DNA from 2 places in the Streptomyces sp. JW3 genome. Region 1 is predicted to be linked to the other one. Evidence: riboswitches for the same ligand, from Rfam matches in the RefSeq annotation. Region 1 holds a riboswitch; the other holds the start of a gene.
The links. Region 1 has a riboswitch for S-adenosylmethionine ahead of thrC (threonine synthase). Riboswitches for the same ligand answer to the same signal wherever they lie in the genome.
Positions count from the first base shown of each region.

Region 2: it holds a riboswitch for S-adenosylmethionine, as region 1 does, so the genes downstream of both, ACTT8P_RS19500 (aminotransferase class V-fold PLP-dependent enzyme) here and thrC (threonine synthase) in region 1, are expected to answer to the same signal.

Region 1 covers NZ_JBQOUX010000038.1:198-3,630, reverse strand. The annotation lists gene ACTT8P_RS17380 (alpha,alpha-trehalose-phosphate synthase (UDP-forming)) at 1-663, opposite strand, end outside; gene ACTT8P_RS17375 (glucosyl-3-phosphoglycerate synthase) at 706-1,650, opposite strand; SAM riboswitch class I at 1,807-1,948, shown strand; gene thrC (threonine synthase) at 1,966-3,246, shown strand; gene ACTT8P_RS17365 (MoaD/ThiS family protein) at 3,305-3,433, shown strand, end outside.
Region 2 covers NZ_JBQOUX010000044.1:40,365-43,797, reverse strand. The annotation lists gene qcrB (cytochrome bc1 complex cytochrome b subunit) at 1-27, shown strand, start outside; gene trpD (anthranilate phosphoribosyltransferase) at 160-1,224, shown strand; SAM riboswitch class IV at 1,312-1,428, shown strand; gene ACTT8P_RS19500 (aminotransferase class V-fold PLP-dependent enzyme) at 1,475-2,842, shown strand; gene ACTT8P_RS19495 (glycerate kinase) at 2,782-3,433, opposite strand, start outside.

The sequences.
Region 1 (3,433 bases):
CAGCGTCTCGCAGCACGCGGTGAACGCGTCCGCCCAGCGCCGGGTGAGGAAGCCCAGCCGGTCCGCGCCGAGCATCCCGCGCAGCACCTGCGCGGCGATGTCGTCGGGCAGCATCCGGAAGTACTCCACCGGCGCCCACGGCGTGTGCGAGAAGTGGCTGATCCTGACGTCCGGGCGCAGCTCGCGCAGCATCCCCGGGACCAGCGTCAGGTGGTAGTCCTGCACCAGCACCGCCGCGCCCTCGGCGGCCTCCTCGGCCAGCGCCCGCGCGAACGCCCGGTTGAACGCCTCGTAGGACGCCCACTGCCGCCGGAACTCCGCGTCGAAGACCGGCTCCAGCGGCGTCTGGTACAGCATGTGGTGCACGAACCACAGCACCGAGTTGGCGATCCCGTTGTAGGCGTCCGCGTGCACCTCGGCCGGGACGTCCAGCATCCGCACGCCGTCCTCGCCGGCCCCGCGCCGCACCGCCTCGCGGTCGTCGTCGGTGAGCGCGGAACAGACCCACAGGGCCTCCGCGTCCGGTCCGATCGCGGAGAGTCCGGAGACCAGTCCGCCGCCGCCGCGTTTCGACCGCAGCGAACCGTCCTGCTGGATCTGGTACGAGACGGGGCCGCGGTTGGAAGCCACCAGCACACGGGCGGCACCGAAGGTTGAAGCCATACGCCTCAACCTAGCCCGGCCGCCAGCAGCTCAAACGTACGTTCACGCGACCTTGCGCCGCGCGTACTCGGCGATCTCCAGCATCGGCGGCCGTTCCTCGGTGTCCACCGAGAAGGTGCGCGGCTCGAATCCGTCCGCGCCGCGCTCGAACTGGGTCAGCGACGGCCGGATCAGATGGCCCCGGGCCAGCCTGAGCTGCGCGGTGCGGTAGATGGCGGCGGCCATCCGGCCCAGCGCCTGCCCGTCCTGGTGCCGGTGCCTGCGCACCCCCACGTCCACCTGGGCCAGCGCGTCCAGGCCCACCAGGTGCAGCGCGTCCACCAGCATGCCCAGCTCCACGCCGTACCCGACCGGGAACGGCAGCTGCTCCAGCAGCGACCGGCGGGCCGCGTACTCGCCGCCCAGCGGCTGCACGAACCCGGCCAGCCGTGGCCAGTGCATGTTCAGCAGCGGCCGGGCCATCAGCTCCGTCACCCGGCCGCCCTGCCCGGCGGCGCCGCCCAGCGGACGGTCGTACATGGCCTTGACCAGGTGCACGTCCGGGTCGGTGAGCAGCGGGCCGACGATGCCGGTGACGAAGTCGGACGAGAACTCCTTCAGGTCCGCGTCGACGAACGCCACGATGTCGCCGCCGGTCACCAGCAGCGACCGCCACAGCACCTCGCCCTTGCCGGGCACCGGCGGCACGCGCGGGAGCACGTCGTCCCGGTGCGCGACCCGCGCACCGGCCGCCGCGGCCACCTTCGAGGTGGCGTCCGTCGACCCGGAATCGACCACCACGATCTCGTCCACCAGCGGCACCTGGCACATCAGATCGTGCCGGATCGCCGCGACGATCTCGCCGACCGTCTCCTCCTCGTTCAGCGCGGGCAGCACCACGCTCACCGTCTGCCCGGAGCGCTGCTTGGCGGCCAGGACGTGGTGCAGCGGACGGTCGGACACGGACCAGGAGCGTGTGCTCAGCCACCGCTCGACTTCTTCCAGCAAGGTCCCCGGCTCCTCCCTGTACGGACCACGTACCCCTTATGTGATCCATCTCGCGCATCGGACGACTATCTCAACTGTCCTGGCCGTCGGTTACAGTCTTGAACAACGCGGATGACCATCGCATGTCGGGGGTGGCCGCCGCTGACAACCACATATTGCTCATCCAGAGGGGCAGAGGGACACGGCCCGATGAAGCCCCGGCAACCCTCCAGTCGGCACTCGTGAAGAAGCGAGGCTCCCGGCTCGGGAAGGTGCCAAATCCGTCTCACGGCGAGATGCGTCGTGAGGAAGATGAGGAGAAAGGGCCTCGCCTCCATGGCTGTGCAGACTGCCGAATCCCCCACCACCTCTGTTGATCTCGGCCCCGCCGCGGCGCTCTCCTGCCGCGAATGCGGCCACCGCGTGCCGCTCGGCCCGGTCTTCGCCTGCGAGGAGTGTTTCGGCCCGCTGGAGATCGCTTACGACTTCTCCGGCTACGACACCGAGAAGCTCCGCGCGCGCATCGAGGCGGGCCCCGCGAACATCTGGCGCTACGCGCCCCTCCTTCCCGTCCCCGCCGACGTGGCCGACAAGCCCAACATCAACCCGGGCTGGACCAAGCTGGTCAAGGCCGACCGCCTCGCCGCCGAGCTGGGCGTCACCGGCGGCCTGTACGTCAAGGACGACTCGGGCAACCCCACCCACTCCTTCAAGGACCGCGTCGTCGCCCAGGCCCTGGAAGCGGCCCGCGCCTTCGGCTTCACCACCCTGTCCTGCTCCTCCACCGGCAACCTGGCCGGCGCGGTCGGCGCCGCCGCCGCGCGGGCCGGGCTGCGCTCGTGCGTGTTCATCCCGCACGACCTGGAGCAGGGCAAGGTCGTCATGGCCGCGATCTACGGCGGCGAGCTGGTCGGCATCGAGGGCAACTACGACGACGTCAACCGCTTCTGCTCGGAACTGATCGGCGACCCGGCCGGCGAGGGCTGGGGCTTCGTCAACGTCAACCTGCGGCCGTACTACGCCGAGGGCTCCAAGACCCTGGCGTACGAGATCTGCGAGCAGCTCGGCTGGCGGCTGCCCGACCAGCTCGTGGTGCCGATCGCCTCCGGCTCCCAGCTCACGAAGATCGACAAGGGGCTGAAGGAACTGATCGAGCTGGGGCTGGTCGAGGACAAGCCCTACAAGATCTTCGGCGCGCAGGCCGAGGGCTGCTCGCCGGTCTCCACCGCCTTCAAGGCCGGCCACGACGTGGTCCGCCCGCAGAAGCCGGACACCATCGCCAAGTCGCTGGCCATCGGCAACCCGGCGGACGGCCCCTACGTCCTCGACATCGCGCGCCGTACCGGCGGCGCGGTGGAGGACGTGAACGACGAGCAGGTCGTTGCGGCGATCAAGCTCCTGGCGCGCACGGAGGGGATCTTCGCGGAGACGGCGGGCGGGGTCACCGTGGGGGTGACCCGGAAGCTCATCGAGGCCGGTCTGCTGGACCCGAGCCTCACCACGGTGGTGCTGAACACGGGCGACGGGCTGAAGACGCTGGACGCCGTCGCCGGTACCGGGCTCACGGCGACGATCCGGCCGAGTCTTGAGTCGTTCCGTGAGGCGGGGCTGGCGTAACGCGCAGTTCCCCGCGCCCCACGCGCCCCTAAGCGAATAACCCGACCGGAGGTTTCAAGTGAGTGTTTCTGTCCGCATCCCCACCATCCTGCGTACCTACACCGGCGGGCAGGCCGAAGTGAGTGCCGAAGGGGCCACCCTCGGCGAGGTCATCGCCGACCTGGAGAAGAACCACACCGGCATCTCC
Region 2 (3,433 bases), on a different contig from region 1:
ATCACCAGCGGCCACGGCCATCACTGATCTCTGAGCGTCGCCACGCCACGGCGAAGGGCCCCGTCCGGTGTTCGGACGGGGCCCTTCGTCATGCCCCCGGGCTGGATAGGGTGGGACCGACTCTCCCCCGGTTCTTCTACGACATCCCAGGAGCGGCTGATGAGCGCTGTGACCCCCGCTGGAGGCGACACCGCGGCGGGCCGCTCCTGGCCCGCCCTGCTGAACGGACTGCTGGCCGGGCGGGACCTGGCGGCGGACGACACGGCATGGGCGATGGACACGATCATGCGCGGCGAGGCGACCGACGCGCAGATCGCCGGGTTCGCGGTGGCGCTGCGGGCCAAGGGCGAGACCGTGGACGAGATCGGCGGCCTGGTCCGCGCGATGTACGAGCACGCCCATGTGATCGAGGTGCCCGGCGACACGGTCGACATCGTCGGCACCGGCGGCGACGGCGCCAAGACCGTCAACATCTCCACCATGTCGGCGATCGTCATCGCCGGCACCGGGGCGAAGGTCGTCAAGCACGGCAACCGCGCGGCCTCCTCGGCCTCCGGCGCCTCCGACGTCCTGGAGAAGCTCGGCATCAACCTCCAGCTGACCCCGAAGCGGGTGGCCGAGGTCGCCGAGGAGGCCGGCATCACCTTCTGCTTCGCCGCGAAGTTCCACCCGGCGCTGCGCCATGTCGCCGCCGCCCGCGGCCAGCTCGGCATCCGCACGGTCTTCAACTTCCTGGGCCCGCTGACCAATCCGGCCAAGGTCCGCTCCCAGGCGATCGGCGTCGCCGACGCCCGGATGGCACCGATCATCGCCGGGGTGTTCGCCGAGCGCGGCAACTCCGCGCTGGTCTTCCGCGGTGACGACGGCCTGGACGAGCTGACCACCACGGCCACCTCCCGGGTGTGGGTGGTCCGGGACGGCGAGGTGACCGAGGAGGTCTTCGACCCGCGCGCGGTCGGCATCGAGATCGTGCCGGTCCAGGCGCTGCGCGGCGCCGACGCGTCGTACAACGCGGATGTGGCGCGGCGGATGCTGGCGGGTGATCCGGGCCCGGTGCGGGACGCGGTGCTGCTCAACTCGGCGGCGGCCCTGGTGGCCCTGGAGCCCGGCACCGGACCCTTGGCCGAGCAGATCCGGGCCGGCATGGCGCGGGCCGCCGAGTCGATCGACTCGGGCGCGGCCGGGCGGGCGCTGGAGCGCTGGGTGGCCGCCAGCAACGCCTGACCGGCGGCGACCGGCGGATGTGACGTGCGTCCCGCGACCCGGACCCGGGTTGCGGGACGACGATCACCTCGGTTACGTTTTCGACCAGGTCATGAGTGACAGTCATGAGGCCCCGGCCGACTGTCCGGCAACCCTCCGTCCGTGGCGGGGTGCCCCGGGTGAAGACCAGGCCGTGGACAGCAGGGTCCACGGCAAGCGCGGACCCCTCACTCGCAGATCAGGGGTCCTGGTCTCGAGGAGTGTGTCCGACGTGTCCGTCCCCACCGCTGTCTCCGCCCCGCTGGCCGTACTCGGCCGGGACATCACCGTGCCGCTGGTCACCGGCGGCGAGGTCACCTACGCCGCGCTCGACTACGCCGCCAGCGCCCCCGCCCTCCAGCGGGTCTGGGACGACGTGGCCGCCTACGCGCCGTACTACGGCAGCGTGCACCGGGGCGCCGGATACCTCTCCCAGCTCTCCACCGACCTGTTCGAGAACGCCCGCCGCACCGTGCACGACTTCCTCGGCTGCCGGGGCGACGACCAGGTGGTCTTCACCCGCTCCACCACCGACTCCCTCAACCTGCTGGCCGCCGCGCTGCCGGCCGGCTGCCGGGTCTTCGTCTTCGAGACCGAGCACCACGCCTCGCTGCTGCCCTGGCGGCACGCCGAGGTCACCTACCTCGACGCGCCGCGCACCCCCGCGCAGGCCGTCGAGACCCTGGAGCGGGCCCTCGCCGCCCGCGAGCCGCACGGCCCGGCCCTGGTCTGTGTCACCGGCGCCTCCAACGTCACCGGCGAGCTGTGGCCGGTGCGCGAACTGGCCGCCGCCGCGCACGCGCACGGCGCCCGGATCGTGCTGGACGCCGCCCAGCTCGCCCCCCACCACCCGGTCGACGTCCGTGACCTGGACGTCGACTGGGTCGCCTTCTCCGGACACAAGCTGTACGCCCCCTTCGGCTCCGGCGTGCTGGCCGGCCGCGCCGACTGGCTGGCCGAGGCCGAGCCGTACCTCGCGGGCGGCGGCGCCAGCCGCAAGGTCGCCCGGCGCGCGGACGGCGGCGTGGACGTGGAGTGGCACGACGACGCCGCCCGGCACGAGGCCGGCTCGCCCAACGTGATCGGCGCCTACGCCATCGCCGCCGCCTGCAAGGCCCTCACCGAGGCCGGGTTCGACGAACTGGTGGCCCGGGAGCGGTACCTGATCGAGAAGGTGCGGGCGGGCCTCGCCGAGGTGCCGGAGGTGCGGGTGCTGTCGCTGTTCGGCGACGACGCCCCGCGCGTCGGCGTGCTCTCCTTCGTCGTCGACGGCTGGAACAGCTCGCACTTCGCCGCCGCCCTCTCCGCCGAGTACGGCATCGGGGTGCGCGACGGCCTGTTCTGCGCCCACCCGCTGGTGCGCACCCTGCTCGGCAGCGACCCGGGGACCCAGGGCGAGTGCGGGGCGCCCGAGGCCGCGCCCGGCGAGAAGTCCCTGAACGCGGTCCGGGTCAGCTTCGGCGCGGGCACCCCGGACGAGCACGTGGCGCGGTTCGTGACGGCGGTGACGGAGCTGGTGCGGGACGGGGCCCGCTGGAACTACCGTACGGAGGAAGGGCGTTGCGTGCCGGACACCTCTGGTTCCGCCGCCGCCGCGTGACCCGGTAGCCGGGCGCCCAGCAGGATCATCCGCAGCGCCCGCTCGGTGGCGTCGGTGAGGAGTTCCGCGCCCCGGGTCAGCGCCTCCGCCAGCGCCATCGGCGCGGGCAGGATGCCGTGGCAGGCGTCCACCCCCGGCACGTCCTGCGCGCCCTCGCCGAGGGTGCCCGCCAGCGCCAGGACCGGGCGTCCGTGCAGCTTGGCGCGGCGGGCCACCTCGGCCGGGATCTTGCCGCGCGGTGTCTGGTGGTCCAGGGCGCCCTCGGCGGTCAGCACCAGGTCGGCGCGGGCCAGCCGGGCGTCGAGATCCAGGGAGTCCAGCTGGTCCAGGAACACGCCGAAGCGGGGCAGCAGCCGCGCGCCGAGCGCCGCCAGACCCGCGCCGAGGCCGCCGGAGGCGCCGGTGCCGGGGCCGGTGCGCAGGTCCGGGGCGCGGGCGCCGAGGTCGCGGGTGAGGACGTGGGCCCAGTTCTCCAGGGCGGCCGAGAGGTGCTCGGCCTGGGCCGGGGTGGCGCCCTTCTGCGGGCCGAAGACGCGGGCCACGCCGCGCTCCCCGCACAGCACGTTGAACGGGTTGCAGGCGACCAGCAGT